3 regions of the Streptomyces sp. NPDC029526 genome follow, and region 1 is predicted to be linked to each of the others. Evidence: riboswitches for the same ligand, from Rfam matches in the RefSeq annotation. Region 1 holds a riboswitch; each other region holds the start of a gene.

What was found. A riboswitch is a leader RNA that binds a small molecule or an ion and turns the genes downstream of it on or off. The one in region 1 is predicted to bind cobalamin.
Region 2: it holds a riboswitch for cobalamin, as region 1 does, so the genes downstream of both, AB0F01_RS31180 (ABC transporter substrate-binding protein) here and AB0F01_RS20145 (energy-coupling factor ABC transporter permease) in region 1, are expected to answer to the same signal.
Region 3: it holds a riboswitch for cobalamin, as region 1 does, so the genes downstream of both, AB0F01_RS16640 (ABC transporter substrate-binding protein) here and AB0F01_RS20145 (energy-coupling factor ABC transporter permease) in region 1, are expected to answer to the same signal.

The regions. Positions count from the first base shown of each region.
Region 1 covers NZ_JBEZWE010000009.1:43,836-59,884, forward strand. The annotation lists gene AB0F01_RS20120 (DNA repair ATPase) at 1-409, shown strand, start outside; gene AB0F01_RS20125 (SGNH/GDSL hydrolase family protein) at 718-1,512, shown strand; gene AB0F01_RS20130 (ATP-binding cassette domain-containing protein) at 1,658-2,617, opposite strand; gene cbiQ (cobalt ECF transporter T component CbiQ) at 2,614-3,363, opposite strand; gene AB0F01_RS20140 (energy-coupling factor ABC transporter substrate-binding protein) at 3,370-3,783, opposite strand; gene AB0F01_RS20145 (energy-coupling factor ABC transporter permease) at 3,780-4,571, opposite strand; cobalamin riboswitch at 4,601-4,785, opposite strand; gene AB0F01_RS20150 (ABC transporter substrate-binding protein) at 4,968-6,557, shown strand; gene AB0F01_RS20155 (ABC transporter permease) at 6,578-7,546, shown strand; gene AB0F01_RS20160 (ABC transporter permease) at 7,552-8,448, shown strand; gene AB0F01_RS20165 (ABC transporter ATP-binding protein) at 8,445-9,422, shown strand; gene AB0F01_RS20170 (ATP-binding cassette domain-containing protein) at 9,415-10,107, shown strand; gene AB0F01_RS20175 (SpoIIE family protein phosphatase) at 10,326-12,998, opposite strand; gene AB0F01_RS20180 (LysR substrate-binding domain-containing protein) at 13,419-14,333, opposite strand; gene AB0F01_RS20185 (acetyl-CoA C-acetyltransferase) at 14,430-15,656, shown strand; gene AB0F01_RS20190 (3-oxoacid CoA-transferase subunit A) at 15,656-16,049, shown strand, end outside.
Region 2 covers NZ_JBEZWE010000041.1:1,601-6,736, reverse strand. The annotation lists partial or broken gene AB0F01_RS31190 (metal ABC transporter permease) at 521-1,174, opposite strand; gene AB0F01_RS31185 (ATP-binding cassette domain-containing protein) at 1,171-1,806, opposite strand; cobalamin riboswitch at 2,221-2,414, shown strand; gene AB0F01_RS31180 (ABC transporter substrate-binding protein) at 2,457-3,497, shown strand; gene AB0F01_RS31175 (iron chelate uptake ABC transporter family permease subunit) at 3,530-4,558, shown strand; gene AB0F01_RS31170 (ABC transporter ATP-binding protein) at 4,555-5,136, shown strand, end outside.
Region 3 covers NZ_JBEZWE010000006.1:105,613-113,909, reverse strand. The annotation lists gene cobN (cobaltochelatase subunit CobN) at 1-3,166, shown strand, start outside; gene AB0F01_RS16650 (ABC transporter ATP-binding protein) at 3,231-4,073, opposite strand; gene AB0F01_RS16645 (iron ABC transporter permease) at 4,070-5,149, opposite strand; gene AB0F01_RS16640 (ABC transporter substrate-binding protein) at 5,164-6,132, opposite strand; cobalamin riboswitch at 6,288-6,472, opposite strand; gene AB0F01_RS16635 (tetratricopeptide repeat protein) at 6,564-7,382, opposite strand; gene AB0F01_RS16630 ((2Fe-2S)-binding protein) at 7,665-8,297, opposite strand, start outside.

The DNA of each region.
Region 1 (16,049 bases):
CAAGATCGCCCAGCGCATCCAGCCGGTCATGAACGAGGCCGAACTCGCGGCCGTGGTCCACGACCACTACACGGCCGAGGCGCAGACCCTCACCACCGGCGCCGAGGCGAACCTGCTCAAGCTGGCCGAACTGTGCGGCACGCTCACCCCGTCGCAGGCGGACCGCTGGGCCGAGGTGAAGGCCGCCCACGTCCGCACCAGCACCCTGGGCGGCCCGGACGACGACGCGCTCACCCGCGCCATCGCCGCCCTGGCGGTGCTGGGGGAGCGGATCGCCGCCGTCGAGACCGCCATCACCCGGGCTGCCGACCCGCGCCGCCTCCTCGCCGGCCCGCCGACGCACCCCGCGCCGCCGGCGCCCCCGTTCACCGCGCCCCCCAACGGGGCCGGACGGGCGGAGGTGGGCTGAGCGGGGCGAGGGGAGCGAGGGGACGTCGGCCACCGTCCCGGCCGGGGGGCGGGACGGTGGCCGGCCGGCGGTTTCCCCGGTGCGCGGCGCCGGGGGTAACCGCACCGCTCCAAGTCCCGTCGGACCTTCACGACAAGACCCCACGTCAGAGGTTTATCCACGCGCGTAGTTGATGTGAGCACCTCAGTATTCGGGGCATTCCGGATGACTTCCAGCGCGACGGTTACCGCGCGGTATCCCGGCCTGCTACAACCGTGCTTGCTCCCTCAACTACCGGTGCAAGTAACGCGTGTGAAGGGTGGATACACGTGTCAGTGCGTTCCCTCGCGGCTTCTCTGGCGACCCTCCTGCTGGGTGCCGCCACCGTCCTCGGCCTGGCGCAACCCGCCTCGGCGGCCGGACAGCACTACGTCGCCCTCGGCGACTCCTACTCCTCCGGCGTCGGCGCCGGCAGCTACACCTCCGAAAGCGGTGACTGCAAGCGGAGCACCAAGGCGTACCCGCAGCTGTGGGCGAACGCCAACTCCCCGGCCTCCTTCCGCTTCGTCGCCTGTTCGGGTGCGACGACCTCCAGCGTCTCCAGCGGGCAACTGGGTGCGCTGACCTCCTCCACCACCCTCGTCAGCGTCTCGGCGGGCGGCAACGACATCGGCTTCGCGGACGTCATGCAGGCCTGCGTGCTGCAGAGCGAGGCCACCTGTGTCAGCCGCGTCAACACCGCCGTCGGCCAGATGCAGAACTCCCTGCCCGGCAAGCTGGACTCGCTCTACAACGGCATCCGCGCCCGCTCCCCGCAGGCGCACATCGTGGTCCTCGGCTACCCCCGCTTCTACAAGCTGTCCGGCACCTGCATCGCCGGCCTCACCGAGACCGAGCGCGGCGCCATCAACAACGCGGCCGACGTCCTGAACGGCGTCATCGCCAAGCGGGCCGCCAACGCCGGGTTCACCTACTCCAGCGTGGTCGACGAGTTCACCGGACACGAGCTCTGCTCCGGCGACGCCTGGCTGCACAGCGTGACCCTGCCGGTCACCAACTCCTACCACCCGAAGGCCGTCGGCCAGTCCAGCGGCTACCTGCCCGCCTTCCGCTCGGCGCTCTAGACCTCGCGCCGTCCGCAGGACGCCCGTCGGCGGGCGCCCGCCCGTAGGCCGTCCCCCGGAAGGCCGCCGAGGGCCCGCCGCCGAAGTCCCTTCTCCGAGGGCCCGTTCCCCCCACCGCGCACCACCGGGGGAACGGGCCCTCGGCTCACCGTCCCGGGGCCCCCGGCCCCCGGCGGCCTCCGGCCGCATCCGGACCACTCGGCGCGTCTGGCGCATCCGGCGTGTCCGGCGCCCCGCGCACCCCACGGATCGCCTCCTCGTCCGCCACGCCCCCGTCGGCGGCGAGGGCGAGAAGCTCCTCCGCCGTCCGCGGCCCCGCGGACGCGTCGCCCAGCAGGCCCCGGGTCCGCAGGACATGGCCGGCCGCCACGCCCCACGGCAGCCGCAGACCGGCCGCGGCGAGCAGGTCCGTACGGGCCAGCAGGCCGGCGACCGGGCCGGTGCGCACCCCCGACGGCGTGAGCAGCGCCGCGTCGTCGGCCCAGCGCAGCGCCAGGTCCACGTCGTGGGTGGCCATCACCACCGTGGTGCCGCCCGCGCGCAGCCCGTCGAGCGTGGTGAGCAGGCGTTCCTGCCCGTCGGGGTCCAGGCCGGCCGTGGGCTCGTCGAGGATCAGCACCCGGGGCCGCATGGCCACCGCCCCCGCGATCGCCGCCCGTTTGCGCTGCCCGTAGGAGAGCAGGTGGGTCGGCCGGTCGGCCAGGGCGGTGATGTCCAGCGCGGCCAGCGCCTCGGTGACCCGGTGCCGCACCTCGGCGTCGGGCAGCCCGAGGTTCAGCGGCCCGAACGACACGTCCTGGCCGACGGACGCGGCGAACAACTGGTCGTCGGGGTCCTGCACCACCAGCTGCACCGCCGTCCGCAGCCGCGTCAGCCCGGCCCGGTCGTACCGCACCGGCTGCCCATGGACCGTCAACTCCCCGGTGTGCGGGCGCAGTCCGCCGCTGAGCAGACGCATCAGGGTGGTCTTGCCACTGCCGTTGCGCCCCAGCAGGGCCAGCGCACGCCCCTCGCGGACCGCGAAGTCCAGGCCGCTGAGCACGGCCGGACCGTCCTCGTAGGCGAAGGACGCGCCCCGCAGGGCCACCAGTTCGCACTCGCTCACGACAACGGCCCTTCCAGGACGAGTGCCAGGGCCGCGAGGGTCGCCAGTAGGGCCAGGCTCGCGGTCGTGAAGGGCACCGAGACGCGCACCTCGGGCACCAGTACCCGCAGGGTGCCGTCGTAGCCGCGCCCGGCCAGCCCGGCCTGGAGGCGCGCCGCCCGGTCGAAGGAGCGCACGAAGGCGGTGGCGCCGAGCCCGCCCAGCGAGCGCCAGGTCGCGGCCCGGGTGGTGTGCCCGAGCCGGGCGGCCTGCGCCTCACGGACCCGGCGGACGGCGTCGAGCAGCAGGAAGCTCATGCGGTACGTCACCAGCGCCACGTCGACGAGCGGCGCCGGCACCCCGGCCCGGACCAGGCGGGGCAGCAGGTCGGACATCGGGGTGGTGAACGCGAACAGCAGCACGCCGAGGGAGGCGGCGGAGGTCCGCAGCAGCACCTCCGCGGCCCGCTGCGGGCCGTGGGCCGCGGGGGAGAGGAACCCTCCGGGACCGCCCACCTGCACCAGGAGCGGGAGCGCCCCGGTGACGCAGAAGGCCAGCGGCACCCGGTAGGCGCGCCACAGCCGGCGGCCGGGCACCCGGGCCGGGCCCAGCAGCAGGGCGACGGCGGTCACCAGCACCAGGGCCGCGCCCGGCCAGGGCGGCAGCGAGACCGCGAGCACGGTGAGCCCGAGCCCCAGTACCGCCTTGTCCACGGGATGGCGGCGGCGCCAGTGACTGCTGTGCGCCGCCGCGTCGATCGGGAGCACCCGGGATCAGACCCGCCGCTCGCCGGCGTCGTCCCCGGGGCCGGGGACCGCGTCCGCCCGCGCGCCCGGACCGGCTGCCGTGACCCCCGCGTCCGCCCCTGTGGCAGTGGAGGCCGACGCCCGCTCCTCGCCCTGCCGGCGGCCCCGCCGCAACCCGAAGTAGTACGCGAGGACGCCCGCGCCGATCGCCGCCTGGAGGGCGAACAGGGCCGACTCGACCTCTCCGGACGGGGGTTCGTACAGCGGCGAGAACCACGGTTCGTAGTCCGGGGCGATCTCGGTGATCGCCGTCTCCGCCTCGGCGTCCGCACCGGCGAAGGGCTCCTCCTTGTGGTCGCCGAGCCCGAACACCAGCGGGATCACCGCGAGCACGACGACGGCGAGCAGCAGCAGCGTGTTGATCCTGGCGTTCCGGCTCATCGGGTCACCGCCCCGGAGGTCGTACCGGAGGCGCCGGGAGCACCAGAAGCGCCAGAAGCGCCCGAAGTGCCGGACGCGCCGGACGGGTGGGACGGGTCCGCGGCGTCCGCCGTCCCGCGCCCGGCCCGCGTCACCAGCACGCCGAGCCGGGTCAGCTCGCCCCGGCTGGAGCGCACCAGCAGGCGCATCACCAGCACGGTGAGCAGTCCCTCGCTGACCGCCAGCGGGATCTGGGTGACGGCGAAGACGGCGCCGAACGTGCCGAGCGCGCCGGCGAAGCCGCTGCCCGGGTCGGGGAAGGCGAGCGCCAGCTGCACGCTGGTCACGCAGTACGTCGACAGGTCGGCGGTGAACGCGGCGGCGAACACCGCGCCCATCAGCGGCACGTCCGCGCGGCGCAGCAGCCGGTAGACGCCGTACCCGGCCCACGGTCCGACGACCGCCATCGAGAAGACGTTGGCGCCGAGCGTGGTCAGGCCGCCGTGGGCGAGCAGCAGCGCCTGGAACAGCAGGGTGATGGTGCCCAGGACCGCCATGACCGGCGGCCGGAACAGGATGGCGCCGAGTCCCGTCCCCGTGGGGTGGGAGCAACTGCCGGTCACCGACGGCAGTTTCAGCGCGGACAGCACGAACGTGAACGCTCCGGAGGCGCCCAGGAGCAGGGTGCTCTCGGGATGGTTCCTGACCTCACGGACGAGCGACCGGGCTCCGTGGACGACGAACGGCGCCGACGCGGCACCCCAGGCGACCGCGTGCGCCGGTGGCAGAAAACCCTCGGCTATGTGCATGGCTCAGCAGACCCTCTCCAGCACCTCGTGGATGGTTGACGCGCCTTGGCCGGTCTCCTGGCTGACGGGTACCACCGCCCGTGCTCCGCCTTCCCGGGTCCCGAAGGACCCAGTGGCCGCCCGTGGGGGCAGGAGCAGGACTTCCCGATCACAGTGGCGAGGGCCGCACCGGTGTCGCACCGGATTTCCCGTCACCAAGGCGTGGCGACAGTAGTGCCCGTTCCCGTCCGGTGACAAGCGGTCACAGGGGGCGCACGCACGGCGCCCGGGCTGCACGGACGCCGCGCGCCCCGGAGTGAGGGGGTGCGCGGGGACTGGGGGGAGCCGGTATCGGGTAGCCCCTTGCTGCAACTAATATGCAACAACGATGATCGGTCAACTGGAGTGTGAGGTTCGATGACGACCCGACGCGTACGGAGCGCCGCCGTCGCCGCGGTGATGGCGGGCACGGTCGCCGCCTGCTCGGCACCGGGCAGCGGCGGTGCGGACGGCGGTGCAGCCGCCGACGCCGTGGTGATCGGGGTCCCCTCCGAGCCGGACACCCTGAACCCGCTGCTCGGCTACGGCAAGGACGGCAACTCCAAGATCTTCGACGGGCTGCTGGCCCGCGACGCGGAGATGAACCTCCGGCCCGCCCTCGCCAAGGACCTCCCCGAGGTCGCCGACGACGGCCGCACCTACACCTTCACCCTCCGCGACGACGTGAAGTTCAGCGACGGCGAGCCGCTGACCAGCGAGGACGTCGTCTACACCTACCGCACGGTGCTCGACGACAAGACCAACAACACCGCGAAGAGCGAACTGGACGCCATCAAGGAGGTCCGGGCCGACGGCGACCACAAGGTCGTCTTCACCCTCGACTACCCCTACGCGGCCTTCGCCTCCCGCACCGTGCTGCCCATCGTCCCCGAGCACGTGGCCGGAAAGCAGGACCCCAACACCGGCTCCTTCAACACCCGGCCGATCGGCACCGGACCGTACGTCCTCACCGACTGGCGCAAGGGCGAGAAGCTTACCTTCAAGGCCAACCCGGACTACTGGGGCGGCGCCCCCAAGGTGAAGAAGCTCACCATGGCGGTCATCGCCGACGACGACGTCCGCGCCACCCGGCTGCGCTCCGGCGACCTCGACGGCGCCACCCTGCCGCCCAACCTCGCCGCCACCTTCGAGAAGGACGACGACCGCAGGACGTACCGGGCCACCTCCTACGACTTCCGCGCGGTCACCCTCCCCACCGAGCACCCCGTCACCCGCGACACCGCCATCCGCCGGGCCCTGGACCTCTCCGTCGACCGCAAGGCCATGGTCGACAAGATCCTCGACGGCGCCGGCCGGCCCGCCTACGGCCCCCTCCCCGTCGACGACTCCTGGTTCGCCGAGGACGTCGAGCGCCCCCGCGACCTCGACCGCGCCAAGAAGATCCTCGACGACGCCGGCTGGAAGCCCGGCAAGGACGGCATCCGCGCCAAGGACGGCCGCCGCGCCGCGTTCACCCTCTACTACCCCTCCGGCGACAAGGTCCGCCAGGACCACGCCCTCGCCTACGCCTCCGACGCCAAGCAGGCCGGCATCGACGTCACCGTCGAGAGCGGGACCTGGGAGGTCATCGAGCCCCGCATGAAGCGGGACGCCGTCCTCGCCGGCTTCGGCAGCGTCGGCGACCCCGACTTCGGCCTGTACACCCTCCTGCACTCCTCCCTGGCAGGCGACGGCTTCAACAACATGGCCCGCTACGACGACCCGGCCGTGGACAAGGCCCTCGACGCGGGCCGCCGCACCCGCGTCCAGGCCGAGCGCGAGGCCGCCTACGACGACCTCCAGCGCGCCCTCGTGAAGAACCCCGGCTACACCTTCCTCACCCACATCGACCACCTCTACGTCCTCGACGACGACTGGGACGGCCTGACCACCCAGACCGAACCGCACGAGCACGGCTTCGCCAGCGGCCCCTGGTGGAACGTCGAGGACTGGAAGCCGAAGAAGTGAGCACCCTGCCCTGGGCGGCGATGGGACGGCTCGTGGCACGGCGGGCCCTGTTCGCCGTGCCCGTGCTCCTCGTCGTCACCTTCGGCGCGTTCGCCCTCGCCGCCGCCTCCCCCTTCGACCCCGTGAAGGCGTACGCGGGCACCGCCGCCCTCGGCGCCGACCAGGAGACCCTGGACCGGCTGCGCGAGAACCTGGGCGTCGACCGCCCCCTCACCGCCCGCTGGTGGGACTGGCTGACCTCCGCCGTCACCGGCGACCTCGGCCAGTCCACCGTGATGCGCCAGCCGGTCGCCGAGGTCATCGGCGAACGGCTGCTGTGGTCGACGCTGTTGTGCGCCGTCGCCTTCGTGGTCGCCGTCCTGCTCGGCACCCTGCTCGGCGTGCTGGCCGCCCGCCGCCCCGGCTCGCTCGTCGACCGGGCGATCACCTCCGTGTCGTACTCCCTGGAGGCCGCCCCGGTCTTCTGGATCGCCCTGCTCGCCATCTGGCTGTTCGCCCTGAAACTGGACGTCCTGCCGGCCGGCGGCCTCACCGACACCGGCAGCGACCACGTCACCGCCGGACAGCTCGCCACCCACCTCGTGCTGCCCGCCGGCGTCCTCGCCGTCTCCCAGCTGCCCTGGTTCACGCTCTACGTCCGCCAAGGCGTCGGCGACGCCCTCGCCGAGGACCCCGTGCGCGGCGCCCGCGCCCGCGGCCTCGCCGAACGCACCGTCCTGCTCGGCCACGCCCTGCGCTCCGGCCTGCTGCCCGTCCTCACCCTGATCGGCTCCCGCGTCCCCGAACTCATCACCGGCGCCCTGCTGGTGGAGACCGTCTTCAGCTGGCCCGGCATCGCCGCCGCCACCGTCGAGGCCGCCACCGCCGTCGACTTCCCGCTGCTGGCCGCGCTGACCACCCTCGCCACCGCCGCCGTCCTCGCCGGAAACCTGCTCGCCGACCTGCTGTACGGACTCACCGACCCGAGGGTGAAGCTGGATGAGATGTGATCCCCATGGCTGACACCACCCTGGAGAAGACCCCCCTCCCCGGGCCCGCCCCGCGCGGGCGCGGCACCGCCCGCCGCTCCACCCACACCCTCCGGCTGCGCGTCTCCGCCACGCTGGTCGCCCTGACCGTCCTCGCGGTACTGCTCGTCCCGCCGCTGGCCCAGCTCGACCAGCAGGCCGTCGACCTCTCCGCGAAACTCCTACCGCCCAGCTGGTCCCACCCCTTCGGCACCGACGACGTCGGCCGCGACCTCCTGCTGCGCTGCGTCTACGGCCTGCGCGTCTCCCTGCTCGTCGGCCTGGTCGCCGCGCTCACCGCCACCGTCATCGGCACCGCCGTCGGCGCCACCGCCGGCGCCCTAGGCGGCTGGGTCGACCGGCTGGTGATGCGCGTCGTCGATGCCATCGCCTCCGTGCCGCACCTGCTGCTCGGCATCTTCATCGTGGCCATGTTCCGGCCCGGCGTCTGGCCCGTGGTGATCTCCGTCGCCCTCACCCACTGGCTGTCCACGGCCCGCATCGTGCGCGCCGAGGTGCTGTCCCTGCGCTCCCGCCCCTACATCGACGCGGCCGTCTCCGGCGGCGCCTCCCGGTGGCGGGTCGCCCTGCGCCACCTGCTGCCCGGCGTCCTGCCCCAGGCCGGACTCGCCGCCGTCCTGATGGTCCCGCACGCCATGTGGCACGAGAGCGCCCTGTCCTTCCTCGGCCTCGGCCTGCCCCCGCACACCGCCAGCCTCGGCACCCTCATCCAGGGCGCCCGCGGCTCGCTGCTCGCCGGACAGTGGTGGCCCACCCTGTTCCCCGGCCTCTTCCTGATCATCCCCACCCTCGCCATCGCCGGGCTCGCCGGAGTCTGGCGGGAACGGATCAACCCCCGCCGCCGATCGGAGCTCACGCTGTGACCGCGTCACCCCCCGTGCTGTCCGTCCGCGGCCTGACCGTGCGCTTCCTGATGCCCGGCGGGCGTCAGGTCCCCGCCGTCACCGACGCCCACTTCGACGTCACCCCCGGCGAATGCCTCGCCCTGGTCGGCGAGAGCGGCTGCGGCAAGTCCGTCCTCGCCTCCGCCCTCCTCGGCCTGCTCCCCGCCAACGCGCGCACCGCCGGCCACGCCCGCCTCGGCGACCTCGACCTGCTCACCGCCGACGAAGCCACCCTGGCCGGCAGCGTCCGCGGCCGCCGCATCGGCCTCGTCCCGCAGAGCCCCGCCGCCCACCTCACCCCCGTCCGCACCATCCGCGCCCAGGTGGAGGAGACGGTCGCCGAACTCACCGGCGTCCGCGGCCGGGACGCCCTGCGCGAGGCCGCCGAACAGGCAGCCGCCCGCGCCGCGTTCCCCGCCGACCACCTCGACCGCTACCCGCACGAACTCTCCGGCGGCCTCGCCCAGCGCGCCGCCACCGCCCTCGCCCTGATCGGCGACGCGCCCCTGCTCCTCGCCGACGAACCCACCACCGGCCTCGACCGCGACCTGGTCGAGCGCACCGTCGACGAACTGCGCCGCCACGTCGACGCCGAACAGGGCCGCGCCCTGCTGATGATCACCCACGACCTGGCCGCCGCCGCCCGCATCGCCGACCGGGTCGCCGTCATGTACGCGGGACGCATCGTCGAACTCACCCCGGCGGACACCTTCTTCGGCGCACCCGGCCCCCGCCACCCCTACAGCCGCGGGCTGCTGGACGCCCTCCCCGAGCGCGCCTTCACCCCCATCCCCGGCCTGCCCCCCGAACTCGGCAGCCTCCCCGACGGCTGCGCCTTCGCCCCCCGCTGCGACCGCGCCACCCCGGCCTGCGCCACCGTCCCGGTCCTGACCGCGTCCGTCGCCTGCCACCACCCGGTCCCGGCCCGCACCCCGGAGGACGCCCGTGCTTGAACTGCGCACCGTCACCGCCGGCTACGACCGCCGCGCCCCCGCCGTCCGGGGCGCCTCCCTCACCGTCGCCGCGGGCGAATCCGTCGGCCTGCTCGGCCCCAGCGGCTGCGGCAAGTCCACCCTCGCCCGGGTCGCCGCCCTGCTGCACCGCCCGGACGCCGGGACCGTCCTCCTCGACGGCACCCCCGTACGGCACTGGCGCCACCGCGCCCCGCGCGCCGCCCGCACCGCCTTCGGCGTCGTCTTCCAGCAGCCCCGGCTCTCCGCCGACCCCCGGCTGCGCCTGACCGACCTGATCGCCGAACCGCTGCGCGCCACCGGCCGCCGCGAGGAGATCCCCGCCCGGGTCCCCGAACTCGCCGGGACGGTCGGCCTCACCCCCGACCTGCTCACCCGCCGCCCCCACGAGGTCAGCGACGGCCAGCTCCAGCGCGCCTGCCTCGCCCGCGCGCTGGTACTGAAGCCGCGCCTGCTCATCTGCGACGAGATGACCGCGATGCTGGACGCCTCCACCACGGCCGCGCTGGTGGCCGTCGTCGAGGACTACCGCGCGGCGACCGGCGCCGCCCTGCTCGCCGTGGGCCACGACCAGATCCTCCTCGACCGCTGGTGCGACCGCACGGTGCACTGGGACACCGTGACCGCCCCGTCGGCGGCGGGGGCCGGGGCGGTCCTCACGAAGTAGCGGCACCCGGGCGGGACGGCTCCCGCCGCCGGGGCGCCGGGGTGGGACGGCCGGGAGGCGCGGAGGTGTCGAGGCGGGAAGACCGGGAGGCGGGCCGCCCGGGCGGGACGACCGGAGGCGCCGGCACCCGGGGGAGCAGTCCCGAGGCGGGGACGCCGGGCAGGGCGTCCGGCGGGGGCGCCCGGATCAGGGAGATCGCCTGCTCCCCGCCGCCGGGTTCACAGCGTCACGTCGGCCCACTGCGCCAGCAGGTCGTCGTCGCTCACCGGCTCGCCGGGCTCGCTGCCGCCGTCCAGCAGCTGCTCGGTCCAGATGACCTTCCCGCCGGGCGTGTACCGGGTGCCCCAGCGCTCCGCGTACCGGGCGACCAGGAACAGGCCCCGTCCGCCCTCGTCCGTGGCCGACGCGTACCGCAGGTGCGGCGAGGTGCTGCTGCCGTCGGACACCTCGCAGATCAGATGGCGGTCCCGGAGCAGCCGGACGTGGATCGGCGAGGTGCCGTAGCGGATCGCGTTGGTGACCAGCTCGCTGAGGATCAGCTCGGTGGCGAACCCCACCTCCGCCAGCCCCCACGCCTCCAGCTGCCGGGCGACCTCCGCGCGGACCCGGGACACCGCCGACGGCTCCCTCGGCACGTCCCAGTCGGCCACCCGGTCCGCGTCCAGCACCCGGGTCCGGGCCACCAGCAGCGCCACGTCGTCGGTGGCCCGGTCCGGCGGCAGCGCCTCCAGCACGGCCCGGCAGGTCTCCTCCGGCGCCCGCCCGGGCCGGGACAGCGCACCCTGCAGGAGCGCCAGGCCCACGTCGATGTCCCGGCCCCGCTTCTCGACGAGCCCGTCGGTGTAGAGCACCAGCTGACTGGCCTCGGGCACGCGGATCTCGGCCGACTCGAAGGGCAGCCCGCCCAGGCCCAGCGGGGGACCGGCCGGCAGGTCGACGAACGTGGTGGTGCCGTCCGGGTGGACCAGCGCGGGCGGCGGATGCCCGGCCCGGGCCATGGTGCACGCGCCGGAGGCCGGGTCGTAGACCACGTACAGGCAGGTCGCCCCGATCAGCGTCTCGTCGTCCCGTCCCGCCTGCTCCCGGTCCATGCGCGCCACCAGGTCGTCCAGCCGGGCCAGCAGCTCGTCCGGCGCCAGATCCAGCGTCGCGAAGTTGTGCACGGCCGTGCGCAGCCGGCCCATGGTGGCCGCCGCGTGCAGCCCGTGCCCCACCACGTCACCGACCACCAGCGCGACCCGGGCGCCGGACAGCTCGATCACGTCGAACCAGTCACCGCCCACCCCGGCCTGCGCGGGCAGGTAGCGGTGCGCCACGTCCAGTGCGCTCAGCTCGGGCAGGTCCCGGGGCAGCAGGCTCTGCTGGAGCGTGACCGCCATCGTGTGCTCGCGGGTGTACCGGCGGGCGTTGTCGAGCGCCACCGACGCCCACGCGGCCAGCTCCTCCGCGAACGCCGTGTCGCCCTCGTCGAACGGCTCCTCCCACCGCGACCGCCAGAAGTCCACCACCCCCAGCAGCCCGCCGCGGGCCCGCAACGGCACCGTGATCAGCGAGCCCCCGCCGTTCGCCAGGACGTTCGCCGCCTCGTCCGGGGCGTGCTCCCGCCACTCCTCGGCGGCGGTGAGGTCCTTCTCCAGCACCGCCCGGCCGCTCTCCACACTCCGTGCCTGCGGCGTACCGGGCGGGAAGCTGACCTGCCCGCCCACCGGCACCAGTGGCCTGTCGGACGCGACCCCGCTCACGGCCACCCGCCGCAGGCCCGTGGACGTCCCGGACGGCTCCTCGCCGCGCAGCACCGCCTCGCTCAGCTCGACCGTGACCACGAAGGCGAACCGCGGCACCGCCACGTCGGCGAGCTCCTGCGCGGTGTTGCGCAGATCCAGGGTGGAGCCGATGCGCGCCCCCGCGTCGTAGAGCAGCGTCAGCCGCTCGCGCGCCACCTCCGCCCGGCCCGACAGCGTCCGCAGCTCGGTGGTGTCGCGGAGCGTCACCACGCTCCCGGCGCGCCCGCTGACGGGCGCGGGCGTGGTGCGGCGCTTGTTGACCGCCAGCAGACGCCCGCCCGCCTGGTGCACCTCGTCGGTGGCCGTGCGGTCCGAGGTCAGCATCTCCAGCAGCCCCGGCTCCAGGCCCAGCTCGCCGACCTCCCGCCGCTCTGCGTCCGGCGGCAGGTCCAGCAGCCGCCGCGCCTCGTCGTTGGCCAGCACCAGCGCCCCGTCACCGTCCGTGATCAGCACGCCCTCCCGCACCGCATGCAGCACCGCGTCGTGGTGGTCGTACATCCGGGTCATCTCCACCGGACCCAGTCCGTGGGTCTGGCGCAGCAGCCGCCGGCTGACCAGGGCCGTGCCGGCCGCGCTCAGGGCGAGCGCCCCGACGGCCGCCCCGACCAGCACCGGCAACTGCGCCGTCGTCATGCTCGCCACCTTGTCCACGGTGATCGAGACCGCGACGGTGCCCAGCACCGTGCCGTCGCGGTCGGTGACGGGCACGTAGGAGGCCACGGCATCGCCCTCGGTGGTGTCGAAGTTCTCCGTGCGCGGCTCGCTCGGCAGGTTGAGCGCGTTCGGGTCGAACTCGCCGATCTCCGCCGGATCCGGGTGGGTGTAGCGCAGCCCGGTCGGCGAGAGCACCACGATCAGGTCGACCCCGCTCTCCCTGCGGACCCGCTCGATGTAGGGCTGGAGCTCCGCCGTCGGATCGGGTGCCTGGAGGTTCTCCACCATGTTCGGGGCGTACGCCAGTGTCCTGGCGATGTCCATGGAACGGGCCCGCGCGTCCCGCGTGCCGTCCCGCTGTGCCTGGAGGAGGAGGGCGGCCAGGGCGGCGGCGATGACCAGGGCGACGACCAGCACCTGGAGCAGGAAGACCTGGCCGGCCACACTGCGCACCCGGAACAGCGAACGCAATCGGCCCGTGGGCGGTTCCCGGGACCCCCTCCGGGCGCCGTCCCCCGTTCCTTCCCTGGCCCGCCGCCGGCTGGGCGCCGCCGCCCTCGCCCCCCGGGCGCCGAGGAGGCGGGGCGACAGAACCGGGGGGCGCCGGGAATCACCGCTCACTGTCCCGATTCCCTCCTTCTGCGCGTCCTGACCTGCCGGAAGCGCCGAAAAGTCGTTCGCCATGCTCACGAATGTGTCAACGGTACTCTTTTCGGGCGGTGGCGTCGTGTCGCGGCCGGAAATGCGCCGGGCGGCTGGGGTGAGGCGGAGTCGCGGCGGAGCCCATGTGGGGGACCGGGAGTCCCTCCGCACCAGCCAGGGACTGGCGGCACCGCCCCGGGCCGGCCCGACTCTCCCCCTTCCGAGCCCGGCTCACTCCTTTCGCCCCCGACCCTCCGTCCCGCTCGCCGCCACCCTCGCCAGGCACTCCACGGCCCGTGCCACATGGGGCTCGACCCGGTCCCGGCGGACCGCCACCAGTTCGACCGGCGGAACGCCCTGCAACGGGAGCCAGACCACCCCTTCCAGGGCCAGCGCCCGGGCCGGCTCGGGAAGCACCGCCAGGCCGAGGCCGGCGGCCACGAACGTGAGCAGGGTCGACGTCTCGGCCACCTCCTGCACGGCCCCGGGAGCCACCCGCGCCTCGGACACAGCCCGCGTGACCACGTCGAACATGGCGGACCGCCCACCGCCCGGATGCGTGAGCAGCGTCTCGCCTCCCAGGTCCCGGACGAAGGCCCGCCGCCGTCGTGCCAGCGGATGCTCGTCCGCGACCGCGAGCACGAGCCGGTCGGACCGCAGCCGGGTGACGACGACACCCGCCCGGTCGGCGGGGGGCCGCATCAGCCCCAGGTCGACGGTGCCGTCCCGCAGCGCAGCGATCTGGTCCGCGGTGAGCATCTCGCCGCGCACGGCCAGATCGACCGAGGTCAGCTCGGCCCGCAGGGCACGCGCGAAACGCGGCAGCAGCGAATACGTGGCCGACCCGACGCAGCCGACCACCAGACGCCCCTCCAGCCCCGCCTCGATGCGGCGCGCGTCCCGCTTCGCCCGCTCCACGCGCGCCAGCACGTCCCGCGCGTGCCGCAGGTACGCCTCTCCGGCCGCGGTCAGCGCCACCCGCCGGGTCGTACGCTCCAGCAGCCGGGCCCCCACCGACTCCTCCAGCCCCCGGACGGCCTGGCTGAGCGGCGGCTGCGCCATGTGCAGCCGCTCGGCGGCCCGCCCGAAGTGCAGTTCCTCCGCGACGGTCACGAAGTAGCGCATGCGCCGCAGCTCATCGGTCATGTCCGCCAGGATAGCCACCACTCATATCCAGGCAGATATCAATCAACGCGATTTTGATATTTCCCCTACCGATGGCCGCTGACTACCGTTCCCGGTATGAAGTCTGCTTCCGACGTGGTCGTCTGCCACCCGCTGCGCACCCCGGTGGGCCGCTTCGGCGGCGCGTTCGCCGGACTCCCCGCGACCGAACTGGCCCGGCAACTGCTCCGCGCCCTCGCCGACCGCGCCGGACTCGGCGAGGGCGACGTCGACGACGTGGTGCTCGGCAACTGCTACCCCAGCGGCGAGAACCCCGCCATCGGCCGCATCGCCGCCCTCGACGCCGGACTCGGCACCGCGGTCACCGGACTCCAGCTCGACCGCCGCTGCGGATCCGGCCTCCAGGCCGTCCTGTACGCGGCCGGAACCGTCGCCACCGGCGCCGCCACCACGGTGGTCGCCGGGGGAGTGGAGTCGATGAGCCAGGTCGAGCACTACGCGCTCGGCGTCCGCCAGGGCGTCAAGGCCGGCAGCCTCGAACTGTGGGACCGGCTCGACCGGGCCCGCCAGACCGCGGGCGGACGCGACCACCCCGTCCCCGGCGGCATGATCGAGACGGCGGAGAACCTGCGCCGCGAGTACGGTCTCACCCGCGAGGAACAGGACGCCCTCGCCCTCGCCTCGCAGACCCGCGTCGGCCGCGCGCAGGCCGAGGGCCGGTTCGCCGACGAGATCGTGCCGGTCACCGTGCCCGCCACCCGCCGCACCCCGGAGCGGGTCGTCGACACCGACGAGCACCCGCGCCCCGGCACCACCGCCGAGGACCTGGCGAAGCTGCGCCCCGTGCGGGCGAAACTGGACCCCGACGCGACCGTGACCGCGGGCAACTCCAGCGGCCAGAACGACGGCGCCGCGATGTGCCTGGTCACCACCCGCGCCGAGGCCGAACGCCGCGGCTGGGAACCCCTGCTCGCGCTGCGCGCCTGGGCGGTCGCCGGCGTCGGCCCGGAACGGATGGGCATCGGCCCCGTCCCGGCCACCGCCGCCGCGCTCCGACGCGCCGGACTCACCCTGAACGACCTGGACCTCATCGAGCTGAACGAGGCGTTCGCCGCCCAGGTGCTCGCCTGCCTGCGCGAGTGGGACATCCCGGCGACGGACGAGCGGCTCAACCCCAACGGCTCCGGCATCTCCCTCGGCCACCCGGTCGGGGCCACCGGCGCCCGCATCCTGGCCACGCTGGCGCACCAGCTGCGCCGCAGCGGCGGCCGGTACGCGCTGGAGACGATGTGCATCGGAGGCGGTCAGGGCCTGGCCGCCGTGTTCGAAAGGGCTGACGCGTGATGCCGACCTTCCACACCGACCCGGCCGAGGCCGTCCGCTGCGTCCGCGACGGCGACGTCGTCATGGTCGGCGGGTTCGGCGCCGCCGGACAGCCCGTCGAACTCATCGACGCGCTCATCGCCTCCGGCGTCGGCGACCTCACCATCGTCAACAACAACGCGGGCAACGGCGACATCGGCCTGGCCGCGCTGATCGCCAAGGGCAGGGTCCGCAAGGTCGTCTGCTCCTTCCCCCGCCAGCACGACTCCTGGCACTTCGACGCCGCCTACCGGGCCGGCACCATCGAACTCGAACTGGTCCCGCAGGGCACCCTCGCCGAACGCATCCGCGCCGGCGGCGCCGGCATCGGCGGCTTCTTCACCCGCACCGGCTACGGCACCGTCCTCGCCGAGG
Region 2 (5,136 bases), on a different contig from region 1:
CCCGCCGCGGCGGTCACCAGGTCAGCAAGCCAGGACGCCCTTGCACCTAATGCTGACCATTCGCTGACCCGAGCGGTCCCATCATACCTCTGACCTGCGTAAATGCCCAAATACTAGATCTTGGACTTGAACATGGTGCGCAGCACTTTAGACTCCTAGAAGACGGCTCCCTGCCAGCTTTCTGCAGGTCAAGGGCGTCGTTCACTGTACATCGGCATGCCTTCGGCTCGAAGACCTCCAGGAAAATCGTGCGTTGCTGTGACCAGACTTCCCGCCTGCGCATTTCAGCGCCAGCCAGGCTGCCGCGAAGCCACCGACCAGGCGCACGCGCGAGAAATCGTACGGAACTGATGCTGAGTGGATGCTGACTTACCTGACGTCTCATCAAGCATGTCGAGAGTCGACGGCATTGGGCCGGCTCGGGGGTAATTCGATGCCGGCTCGCAGGCGAGTGCGAGAGCGGGACGGGAGAGCCGACCAGCACGCTCCTTTACCACCCTTTCCCCTCTTCGCCATGAGCAAGGCGCGGCAGGGAGCGGGCCGGAAGAAGCGTCAGCGCGTCGACGAGGAGGGCGCCGGTGAGTTTGATGGCCCCGGCGACGGACACCGCGACCAGGACCAGCAGCACGAGGGTGAGCCGGTCGACCCGCACGCCCGAGGACAGGGCGAGTTCACGGTCGTAGAGGAGGAGCGCGATGTCTCTGCGACGCCACCAGAAAAGAGCCGGTACGACGACGGCCAGCACGACGAGCAGCCACAGGTCGGCGGTACCGACCGAGAGGATGGACCCCCAGAGCAGGGAGAAGGCGCCCGCCGCGTTGACGCCGGAGACGGCCAGCACGAGCAGGGCGGCAGCGATCGCCAGACTCATCAGCAGACCCATGGCACCTGACAGACCGTCCGGGGTACGGGCCAGCGGAGCGACTCCGGCGCCGGCGAGCGCGCAGGCCACCAGCGCACACAGCATGGGATCGAGCCCGGTCAGCAGAGCAACGGCGATGCCCAGGAGTGCGACATGCATCATCGCGAACCGCACCGGCATGATGTCGAGGCCGACGATGACGACACCGATCACCGGCAGTCCGACCGCGGCCACCAGCAGGGCGACACCCGCCCGTTGAACGGGCACGAGCTGCAGGAGCTGACCGACGTCGGCCGCGGCCAGGACGCTCACCGGACCTCCCGCAGACGTCCCGCGGCCATCTCCAGCACCCGGTCGCAGCGCTCGGCCAGAGCCCGGTCGTGGGTGACGACCACGACGGTCACCGGCAAGGAGAGCAGGACGTCGGCCGCCTCCTCCTGACCGGAGAAGTCGAGGGCGGCGGTGGGCTCGTCGGCGAGCAGGACGCCCGCCCCGGCCGCCACACAGCCGACCGCCCGCGCCAGGTACATACGCTGAAGCTGACCACCGGACAGAGTGTGCAACGGCCGGTCGGCGAGATGCCCGACCCCGAGCTTGTCGGCCGCCTCCGCCGCCTCGGCACGCGCACCGCCGCTGGCCAGCAACTCGCTTGCCAGCAAGGGAAAACGTCCGGTCGCCGGCTTCTGCGGGATCCACGCGCACGCCCGTCGCCGCCACGCCCACTCGGCAGCACTCCCGGTGTCCCGGCCACCCACCAGGATCCGGCCCGCGACATGCCGGTGCAGCCCCAGAACAGCACGCAGCAACGTGGTCTTGCCCGACCCGTTGGTACCGGTCAGCGCCACCCGTTGCCCGCGCACGACGTCGGGATCGACGTCGCGCACGGCCTCGACCCGGCCGTGCCGGCACACGACGCCCGACATCCGGACATCCAGCCCTTCCATGCCACCTCCCTGCCTCCTCACAGCAGTCGGACGGGAGAGGCGGACGGTTCCCGGGCGGGGCGAAGGATCCGCGACGGCAGCGGACTTGGCTTCCCGGACGGGCCGCGGCGCGTTCGGCCCGCGATGGCGGGGCTCGGGAATTGCGGCGCCATGGGCGCCGGACGGTGCTGGTCGAGAAGACGATCACGAGCAGGACGTCATACAACCGCTGCGGTCGGGGGTTCGGCAGACCTGGCCCGCGCCGCAGTGGCCTTTGTCCCCTTCGGCCGACGCCTGGGGACTCGCATGGCCGAACCAGCGCCGGAGAAGCCACTGGGAGCGGCGGCCACCTGGAGGGGGCGCGCCTCGGCCCGGCGGGCACCGCCGACGGGCAGGTCGGACCACATGGGTAAGGCTGTGGTAACTTCCGGACGCCAGTCGAACTCGTGGGCGTGTCCGTACACGTGCACGGGTCAGGGAATCCGGTGAGAGTCCGGAACTGACGCGCAGCGGTGAGGGTGACGGGCGGGGCAGCAGAGCCACTGGACGACGGTCACGGCCGGGTCCGGGAAGGCGTCCCGCCGGGGTGATCCCGAGTCCGAAGACCTGCTGGCGACCGATCGTCCGCACGGACCCCGCGTATGGGTCCCGACGCCTAGGAAGCCGCAACCGTGCACTTGTCACGTCCCGCCTGTTGTTCCGTCCTGCTCCTGACCGGGGCACTGCTGCTCACCGCGTGCGGTTCCGGCTCCGACTCCGGCTCGTCCCCGAAGTCCGGCGGCTCGGATGCAGGAGCCGTCACGTTCGACAACTGTGGGCAGAAGGTGACGGTCGAGGCTCCGCCGAAGAGAGCCGTGTCCCTGAACCAGGGCACCACCGAGATCCTGCTCTCCCTCGGCCTCGCCGACCGCGTGGTGGGAACCGCCACCTGGACCGACCCGGTCATGAAGGGACTGGAGAAGGCCAACGCCAAGGTGCCCCGGCTCGCCGACAACCAGCCGTCGTTCGAACGAGTCCTGGACACCGAACCGGACTTCGTCGCCTCCTCCTTCACCTCCACCCTGAGCAAGGGCGGGGTGGCCTCCCGCGAGAAGTTCGAGGAGCTCGGCGTACCGACGTACCTGTCACCCGCCGACTGCGAGGGCAAGGACAACAGCGGCGACGGCGACGGCTCACGGACCAAGCCCCTGACCATGGAGACGGTCTACCGCGAAGTACGGGAACTGGCCCGGGTCTTCGGCGTGGACGAGCGGGGCGAGAAGCTCGTCGCCCGGCTGAAGAGCCGGGTGACGAAGGCCACGGCGGGGATCCGCGCCGAGGACACCACCGTCCTGTACTGGTTCGCGAACCAGGAGTCCCCCTACATGGCGGGCTGCTGCGGCGCGCCCGGCATCATCACCCACGCGCTCGGCGCGCAGAACGTCTTCGACGACAGCACGCAGGAGTGGCCCCAGATCAACTGGGAGACCGTCGCCGACCGCGATCCCGACGTGCTCGTCATCGGCGACCTCACGCGCAAGTCGCAGACCGCCGAGTCGGCCGCGAAGAAGATCGCGTTCCTGCAGTCGAACCCGGCGACGAAGAACATGAAGGCGGTGAAGGAGAAGCGGTACGTCCTGCTCAGCGGGCAGGCCATGAACCCGACGATCCGTACCGTCGAGGGCGTGGAGAAGGTCGCCGCGGCGCTGCGCGAGTACGGGCTCGCCGGATGAGAACCGCCCTGCGGTCCTCCCCGGTCCGCCCCATGCGGGGTGCCGTCCGGTTGGTGCGCGTCGTCGCCGGCCTGGGCGCCGGGCTGGCGGTGCTCACCGCGTCCGTCGCCGTGGCCATCACCATCGGTCCGGCGGACATCGCGGTGGGCGACGTGTGGTCGGTGATCGCCTCCCACCTGGGCTGGGGTTCGACGGATCTCACGCCGATCCGCGAGGGCATCGTGTGGAACCTGCGGCTGCCTCGCACCCTGCTCGCCGCGGTGTGCGGGGCCGGACTCGCCGTGTGCGGCGCGGTGATGCAGTCCCTGCTGCGCAACCCCCTCGCCGATCCCTTCGTCCTGGGCGTCTCCTCCGGTGCGTCGACCGGCGCCGTCGCCGTGATCGTCCTCGGCGCCGGCGGCGGCGTCCTGACCGTCTCCGGCGGCGCCTTCGTGGGCGCCCTGAGCTCGTTCGCTCTGGTGCTGCTCCTCAGCCACACCCTCGGCGGGACGACCGACCGGGTGGTCCTGTCCGGGGTGGCCGCGATGCAGTTGTTCTCCGCCCTGACCTCGTTCGTCGTGACGACGGCGGCCGACGCGGAGACCACCCGGGGCGTGCTGTTCTGGATGCTCGGCTCGCTCAGCGGGGCCGGCTGGACCGAAGTGGGGCTCTGCGCGGCCGTCCTGGCGCTCGCCCTCGTGCTGTGCCTCGGCTACGCACGCACCCTGGACGCCTTCGCCTTCGGCCAGAACGCCGCGGCCACGCTCGGGGTGTCCGTCGCCCGGACCCGGTTGGTGCTGCTGTGCGTGACCGCGCTGCTGACCGCCGCGCTGGTCAGCTCGGCGGGGGCGATCGGCTTCGTCGGCCTGGTCCTGCCGCACGCCGCCCGCGCCCTCGTCGGCCCGGGGCACGCCAGGCTGCTGCCGGTCACCGCGCTCGCCGGGGCGGTGTTCCTGGTCTGGGCCGACACCCTGGCCCGTACCGTCCTCGACCCCCAGGAGGTGCCGGTGGGCGTGGTCACCTCACTCGTCGGTGTTCCGGCGTTCGTCCTGGTCCTGTACCGCACGAGGAGGATGCGATGACGACCGGCACCGAGCGGCGGGACGACGGTACCCGGCCGCCCGGCCGTGGACAGGCACCCGCCGGGCCGCACACCCTCGCTGCCGACCGCGTGAGCCGCACCCTCGACGGGCGGCTGATCGTCGACGGTGTGAGCCTCACCCCCCGGCCCGGCTCCGTGACCGGGGTGCTCGGCCCCAACGGCTCCGGCAAGTCGACGCTGCTGCGGCTGCTGTCCGGCGTCCTCGCCCCCGCCTCCGGCATCGTCACCCTCGACGGGCGTCCCCTCGGCGCCTGGGGCCGCCGCGCCGTCGCCAGGCGCGTTGCCGTCGTCGAGCAGCACTCCGACACCCTCGTCGAGCTGACCGTTCTCGACGTCGTACGCCTCGGCCGCATCCCGCACCGACGCGCTTGGACCCCCGCCACCGCGGCCGACGAGGAAGCCGTGCGCAGCGCCCTTGAGCGCACCGGCCTCACCGGCCGCGCGGACCAGCCCTGGCACACGCTCTCCGGCGGCGAGCGCCAGCGCGTGCAGATCGCCCGCGCCCTGGCCCAGGAACCGCGCGAGTTGCTCCTGGACGAACCCACCAACCACCTCGAC
Region 3 (8,297 bases), on a different contig from region 1:
GCGCACCTCCCGCGGCGGGAACGGACCCGTCGTGGCCGTGCTCTACTACCGCGCCCACCACATGAGCGGCAACACCGCCTTCGTCGAGGCGCTGTGCTCGGCCGTCGAGGACGCGGGCGGACGCGCCCTGCCGCTGTACGTGGCCTCCCTGCGCGCCCCCGAACCCGAGCTGATCGACGCGCTCGGGGCCGCCGACGCGATCGTCACCACCGTCCTCGCGGCCGGCGGCACCCGGCCCGCGGAAGCCTCCGCGGGCGGCGACGACGAGTCCTGGGACGCGGGCGCCCTCGCCGCCCTGGACGTGCCCATCCTCCAGGCGCTGTGCCTGACCGGCTCCCGCACCGCCTGGGAGGACAACGACGAGGGCGTCTCCCCGCTGGACGCCGCGAGCCAGATCGCCGTGCCCGAGTTCGACGGCCGCCTGATCACCGTGCCGTTCTCCTTCAAGGAGATCGACGCCGACGGCCTGCCCGCCTACGTCGCCGACCCCGAACGGGCCGCCCGCGTCGCCGGCATCGCCGTCCGCCACGCCCGCCTGCGGCACGTCCCCGCCGCCCGCAAGCGCCTCGCCCTGGTCCTCTCCGCCTACCCGACCAAGCACTCCCGCATCGGCAACGCCGTCGGCCTGGACACCCCCGCCAGCGCGGTCGCCCTGCTGCGCCGGCTGCGCGAGGAGGGCTACGACTTCGGCGACGGCGCCGACGTGCCCGGCCTGGCCTCCGGCGACGGCGACGAACTGATCCGCGCCCTGATCGAGGCCGGCGGCCACGACCAGGAGTGGCTCACCGAGGAGCAGCTCGCCCGCAACCCGGTGCGCATCCCGGCCGCCGACTACCGCCGCTGGTACGCCACCCTCCCCGAGGACCTGCGCACCTCCGTCGAACGGCACTGGGGCCCGCCGCCCGGCGAGATGTTCGTCGACCGCAGCCGGAACCCGGAGGGCGACATCGTCCTGGCCGCCCTCCGCTTCGGCAACCTGCTGATCCTCATCCAGCCCCCGCGCGGCTTCGGCGAGAACCCCATCGCCATCTACCACGACCCCGATCTGCCGCCCTCCCACCACTACCTGGCCGCCTACCGCTGGATCGCCGCCCCCGCCGACGACGGCGGCTTCGGCGCCGACGCGATGATCCACCTCGGCAAGCACGGCAACCTGGAGTGGCTGCCCGGCAAGAACGCCGGCCTGTCCGCCGCCTGCGGCCCCGACGCCGCCCTCGGCGACCTCCCCCTGATCTACCCGTTCCTGGTCAACGACCCCGGCGAGGGCACCCAGGCCAAGCGCCGCGTCCACGCCACCCTCGTCGACCACCTCGTCCCGCCGATGGCCCGCGCCGACTCCTACGGCGACATCGCCCGCCTGGAACAACTCCTCGACGAGTACGCGCAGATCGCGTCCATGGACCCGGCGAAGTTGCCCGCGATCCGCGCCCAGATCTGGACCCTCATCCAGGCCGCCCGCCTCGACCACGACCTCGGCCTCCAGGACCGCCCCGACGACGACGGCTTCGACGACTTCCTGCTGCACGTCGACGGCTGGCTGTGCGAGGTCAAGGACGCCCAGATCCGCGACGGACTGCACGTCCTCGGCACCCCGCCGGACGGCGCCGACCGCGTCAACCTCGTACTGGCCATTCTGCGCGCCCGCCAGATCTGGGGCGGCACCACCGCCCTGCCCGGCCTGCGTGAAGCCCTCGGCCTCGACGAGTCCGCCGCCACCCGCACCACCGCCGACGCCGCCGAGGAGGAGGCCCGCGCCCTCGTCCAGACCATGGAGGATGCCGGCTGGGACCCCGCCGCCGTCCCCGCCGACCGCGGTGAACAGGTCCGCGCGATCCTGGAGTTCGCCGCCCGCGAGGTCGTGCCCCGCCTCGCCGCCACCACCGCCGAACTCGACCACGCCGTGCACGCCCTGAACGGCGGCTTCGTCCCGGCCGGCCCCTCCGGCTCCCCGCTGCGCGGTCTGGTCAACGTGCTGCCGACCGGCCGCAACTTCTACTCCGTCGACCCCAAGGCCGTCCCCTCCCGGCTCGCCTGGGAGACCGGCCAGGCCCTCGCCGACAGCCTCCTCGAGCGCTACCGCGCCGACCACGGCGACTGGCCCAACTCCGTCGGCCTGTCCCTGTGGGGCACCAGCGCCATGCGCACCGCCGGCGACGACGTCGCCGAGGCGCTCGCCCTGCTCGGCGTCCGCCCCGTCTGGGACGAGGCGTCCCGCCGCGTCACCGGCCTCGAAGCCGTCCCGTACGAGGAACTGGGCCGCCCGCGCATCGACGTCACCCTGCGCATCTCCGGCTTCTTCCGCGACGCCTTCCCGCACACCATCGGCCTGCTCGACGACGCGGTCCGCCTGGCGGCCGGACTGGACGAACCGGCCCACGTCAACCACGTCCGCGCCCACGTCCAGCAGGACCTGGCCGACCACGGCGACGAACGGCGCGCCACCACCCGCATCTTCGGCTCCCGCCCCGGCACCTACGGCGCCGGCCTGCTCCAGCTCATCGACTCCCGCGACTGGCGCACCGACGCCGACCTCGCGGAGGTCTACACCGTCTGGGGCGGCTACGCCTACGGCCGGGAACTCGACGGCCGCCCCGCCCGGGGCGAGATGGAGACCGCGTACCGGCGGATCGCCGTCGCCGCCAAGAACACCGACACCCGCGAACACGACATCGCCGACTCCGACGACTACTTCCAGTACCACGGCGGCATGGTCGCCACCGTCCGCGCCCTGCGCGGCACCGCCCCCGAGGCGTACATCGGCGACTCCACCCGCCCCGAGACGGTCCGCACCCGCACCCTGGTCGAGGAGACCTCCCGGGTCTTCCGCGCCCGGGTCGTCAACCCCAAGTGGATCGAGGCGATGCGCCGCCACGGCTACAAGGGCGCCTTCGAACTCGCCGCCACCGTCGACTACCTCTTCGGCTACGACGCCACCACCGGCGTCCTCGCCGACTGGATGTACGACAAGCTCACCGAGGCGTACGTCCTGGACCCCGCCAACCGGGAGTTCCTCCAGCAGGCCAACCCGTGGGCCCTGCACGGCATCGCGGAGCGGCTGCTGGAGGCCGAGTCGCGCGGTATGTGGGAGAAGCCGGACCCGGAGGTGCTCCAGCAGCTGCGGCAGGTGTTCCTGGAGACGGAGGGCGACCTGGAGGGCGAGGACTGAGTCGCCGGTCTCGCTCGTGCCGGTGCGGGAACCGCCCCGCGGTCCCCGCACCGGCCCGCCCGGGTCAGCGGCTCCCCGGGGCCGACGCGCCGGCGGCCGTCCGCCCCGGCAGGAACGTCACGTGCGGCGCCCCCGTCTCCGGGTGCGCGCCGACCTCCGCCGCGACCCCGTACACCTCGGCCAGCAGCCGGGGGGTGAGGACCTCGGCGGGTGTACCGGCGGCGGCCACCGTCCCCTCGTGCAGCACGTAGAGCCGGTCGCAGAAGTACGCGGCCAGGTTCAGGTCGTGCAGCGCCAGCAGCACCGTCGCGGACAGCCGGCGCAGGGCGCCCAGGATGTCCAACTGGTGCCGCACGTCCAGGTGGTTGGTGGGTTCGTCCAGCACGAGCAGGGCGGGCCGCTGGGCGAGGGCACGGGCGATGAGCACCCGCTGCCGCTCACCGCCGGACAACCGGTCGAAGGAGCGGTCCGCCAGGTGAGCCGCGTCGACCGCGGCGAGGGCGTCACCGATCAGCGCCGCGTCCTCGGCCGTGTCCCCGTCGAGGAACCGCTTGTGCGGAGTACGGCCCATCGCGACCACCTCACGCACCGTCAGCTCGAAGTCGGCGCCCCCGTCCTGCACCACCGCCGCGACAGTCCGCGCCAGCTGCCGCACCGGCACCGACCAGGCGTCGGCCCCGTCGACCGTCACCCGGCCCGAATCGGGCCGCAGCACCCGGTACACGGCGCGCAGCAACGTCGACTTGCCGCTGCCGTTCGGCCCGACCAGCCCGATGGTCTCGCCCGCGCGGGCGGACAGGGACACCTCCCGCACCAGGCGTCGCGCACCCGCCGAGAGGGACACGCCCTCGACGGACAGCCCGACGGCGGAGCGGCCCGAGAGGCCGCCGGCACCGTGAGCCTTCACGCGAGCCCCCCTTCCGTGCCACGCCGGGCGTCACGGCGCATCAGCCACAGGAAGAACGGCCCCCCGCACAGCGCCGTCAGCACGCCGACGGGGATCTCCATGGGCGCCGCCACGACACGTGCGCCGATGTCGGCCCAGATCAGGAACACCGCCCCGCCGAGGGCGGCCGTCGGCAGCACCCGGCGGTGGTCGGACCCCACGAACAACCGCACGATGTGCGGCATCATCAGGCCGACGAAGCCGATCGGCCCGGCCGCCGCGACCAGTACCCCGGTGACCAGGGACACCAGGACGAACAGGCGGGCCCGGAAACGCGCCACGTCCAGTCCCATGGTGGTCGCCGCCTCCTCACCCGCCAGCAGCAGGTTCAGGTTCCGGGCCTGCGCCAGCAGCACGCCGATGCCCACCGCCAGCCCCAGCCCGGGCAGCCACAGCGCGTCCCAGCCGACCCCGCCGAGACCGCCGAGCGTCCAGGCGAGCACCGCGCGGGCCTCGTTGCCCCGGTCCGTGGTCAGCAGCAGCAGGTTCAGCACCGCCGTGAGCACGGCCGCGACCGCCACCCCGGCCAGCACCAGCCGGGCCGACGTGATCCGGCCGCCCGCGCGGGCGGTGGCGTACACCACCAGCAGCGCCCCCAGCGCCCCGGCGAACGCGGCGGCCGGCAACGACACCGGCCCGAACACGCTCACCCCGAACACGATCACCGAGACCGCGCCCAGCGACGCCCCCGACGACACGCCCAGCAGGTACGGCTCGGCGAGCGGGTTGCGCAGCAGCGCCTGCAGCGCGGTGCCGACGACGGCCAGCCCGGCCCCGGTCACCGCGCCGAGCAGCACCCGCGGCGCCCGCACGTCCAGCACGATCGTCTCGCGCGCCCGGGACCAGCCGGGATCGCTCCACTCCACGCCCCACGCGTGCGTGACGATGCCCCACACCTGCCCCGGCGGCACCCGCACCGACCCGATCGCCAGCCCGGCCGTCGCGGACGCCACCAGCAGCACCGCGAGGACGAACAGCACCGGCCCGAGGCGGACGCGCCGCGGGCCGGCCGCCTTCCGCGGGGGAGCAGTCACCAGGGTGCCGGCGCCGCTCACCGGAAGCTCTCGGGGTGCAGCCCGCGCGCCAGGTCACCCACCGCGTACGCCGACCGGACGCCGACCAGGGTCGCGGTCAACGGCAGCACCACGAACCGCTTGTTCCGGATCGCCGGCACGTCCTTCAGGGCGGGCTGCGCCAGCAGGAACCTCTTCTTCTCCTCGACGCTCCCGGCGCCCGCGTAGTCGTACACCGCGATCACCTCGGGGCGGCGCTCGACGACCTGCTCCCAGGACACGTCACCGAAGACGTCGTCGAGGTCGGCGAACACGTTCTCCCCGCCCGCCAGCCGGATCAGCTCCGTGCCCAGGCTCTTGCCGCCCGCGGTGAACGGGGCCTTGTCCCCGCTGTCGTACACGAACACCGGCACCCGACGCTCGCCCTCGACGGCCTTCACCGCCTTCCCGACCCGGCCCCGCAGGTCGGCGACCAGCGCGTCCGCCCGCTCGGACACCCCGAAGATCCGGCCGACGGTGCGGATCTCGTCGTAGGTGTCGTCCATCGTCACCCGCTTCTTGCCGCAGTACTCGCGGTTGAGGTGGGTGTCGATCCCGGCGTCCGCGAACGCCTTCCGGGAGCGCCCCTGCTTCTCGTCGAAGGCGCTGCCGTACCCGCCGTAGACGAGGTCGGGCTCCGCGTCGAGCACCTTCTCGAAGGACGGTTCCCGCTCGGCCAGTTCAGGGACCGCCTCGAAGTCCGCCTTCAGCTCCGGCAGCACCTCGGAGTCCGGGAACGCCGTCCCGACCATCCGGTCCTTCAGGCCGAGGGCCAGCATCAGCTCCGCCGGGTGCTGGTGGATGGTGACCACACGCTCCGGGGGCCGCTCGTACGTCGTGGTCACACCGCAGTTGTCGACGGTGACCGGAAAGCCCTCCGGGGCCGGCGCCCCGGCCTTCGCGTCACCCGCGGAGCCGCTGCCGGAGGCACCGCAGCCGGCGCTCAGCAGCACCGCCGAGAGGACCAGGGCGACCGCGGCCCGGGCGCGGGGGGAGCGGGGTGCCGTGCGTGAGCGGTGCGGGGGGTGCGGCCGGCGGGGCGGCCGGCCGGGGTGGTGCCTGCGCTGTGTGCGGGCAGGGGAGAACAAGGGGGACACGTGAGCCTCCTGGAGTCCGCGCTCCTCGGGACGGGCCCGCGACAGGCCAGTGTCCTGACTCCCGGATCGCTGTTCCCCCCTCGCCTTCCCGCGCGGCGCGCAGTGGCATGCAGCAGGGGTGCACTCCCCGGTCACAGTGGCGGGACCGTGCCGGATTCACACCGGCTTCCTGTCTCCCGTCGCGGCGATGACCCGTTGATCCTACTGGCTCCGCCGTGCCGCCCGCTCTCGGCGGTGACGGGGGAGCGCGGGGCGGCGGAAGCCGGTTTCCCCACGCGCTCCCGCCGGCCGGCCGGCGGTCCTCACCCGCCGTCGATCCGCTCCAGCAGCGCCCGCGCCTCGACGGTGCGCCGGTGGTCCGGGCCGAAGGAGGACAGGCAGGCAGCGTGTGCCGCTGCGGCCCTCCGACGGGCGTCGTCGGCTCGGCCCATACCCAACAGGGCGTTGGCGACGACCAGTTCGACGGCGCCGGTGTCCGGGAGACGCTGATGCGCGGGCAGGGCCCGGTACAGCGTGTCGGCGGTCCGCGCCTCGGCGAGGGCGTCGTCGTGGCGGGCCTGACCGTTGAGACTGCGCGCCAGGCCGAGCCGCAGGACCAGGGCCTGCCGGTCACGTTCCCGGTGGGCGGCCAGGGCCTCGCGGGCGACCGCTTCGGCCTCCTGGTGGCGCCCCTGCGCGTTGAGGGCGAAGGCCAGCCCGTTGCGGGCCGCCGCGGCCAGGCGGGACATCTCCGGTCCCGTTCCCCGGTCCGCGGCCTCCGCGACCGCCGCGCACTCCGCCTCGCACTCGGCGTGCCGGCCGAGGGAGGTCATCTGCTGGGCGCGGTCCGAGCGCAACTTCAGGGTCAGCCAGTGGTCGGCGCCGAAAGTCCGCTGGAACGCGGTCAGCGCCTCGTCGTAGGTGGCGAGCGCGTCGGCGTGGTTGCCCTGTGCGCCCGCGGCCAGGGCGGCGATGTTCAGCGCCACGGCCGCGTACTCGTCGTCGCGCCCCCGGGCCACGGCGCGCGCCCCGGCCTCCGCCTCGGCGTAACGACCGGCCTCGTACAGGGCCTTGGCCTCGGCCACGGGCGTGCCCGTCATCTTCTCGTCGTCGCTTCGGCGGCGTGCGCGGAACCATCTCATGACGGGCGAGAATACGGGTGCGCTCGACGTCCTCTCCGGCGCGTGCCCCGACCGGGACCCGTCCTCGCTGCCGGGGCAGGCCCGGATCCGGCCATGCGCGGGGCCGGGGTCGGCCCTCGGGCGGTCACCACGGGTCCCCGGGGCGCGGGGGTGGAGGGGCCGCCAGTGGTCGGTGAAGACGGTGGTGATCAGGTCGAGGAGCGTGGCCTCGTCCGTCGGAAGGGCCCGGACGTGCTGGGGCCCGCCGGCGCTCGGTGGCGACGACGGTCACGTCCGTGGTGGTCATGCGGTGCGCTCCCTGGTGTTCAGGACGCAGTCGCCGCAGGTGCCCGCGCCGGGGACGCGGTAGTAGAGGCAGCAGTTGTGGCGGTGGAAGGTGAGGGTGTGCGGGCGGCCGGTGTGCAGGGTTCCCGCGCCGGCGAGGGGTGGTCGGTCCAGCAGGGCGCGGACCAGGGGGAGGACGGGGTGGGGTGCGTCGGGTGCGCTGGCGGTTAGGACCCGTGCGGCGCCGACGAGGGCGGAGGCCGCGTTGCCGCGCAGGGTGTGCGGGGACACGCCGTGGACGCGCCGGACGGTGTCGGCCAGCGGGACCAGATTCTGCTCGACGACGGTGCGGTGCAGCGCCGTGTCCGTTCGCGCGGTGAGCATGTGCGGTGCGGGCAGCCACAGTTCGAGCGGCCCGGTGGGCGTCCGGCGCCACCACAGCCCCTCGGGGCCGAGGTCGGGGACGGCTCCGGTGAGCGCCGCCGAGGCGAGGGCCACCGACCAGAGCCGTGAGGCCGTGCCCAGGTGCAGGGTGGAGGCGGCCACGCGCGGCTCGTCGGTGCCGATCCGCCGGCCCACCAGCCCGACCGACGTGTCGAGCGGGCCGGCGTCGGTGTGCAGCTCGGCCATCGGGCGGAAGTCCGCCGTGTG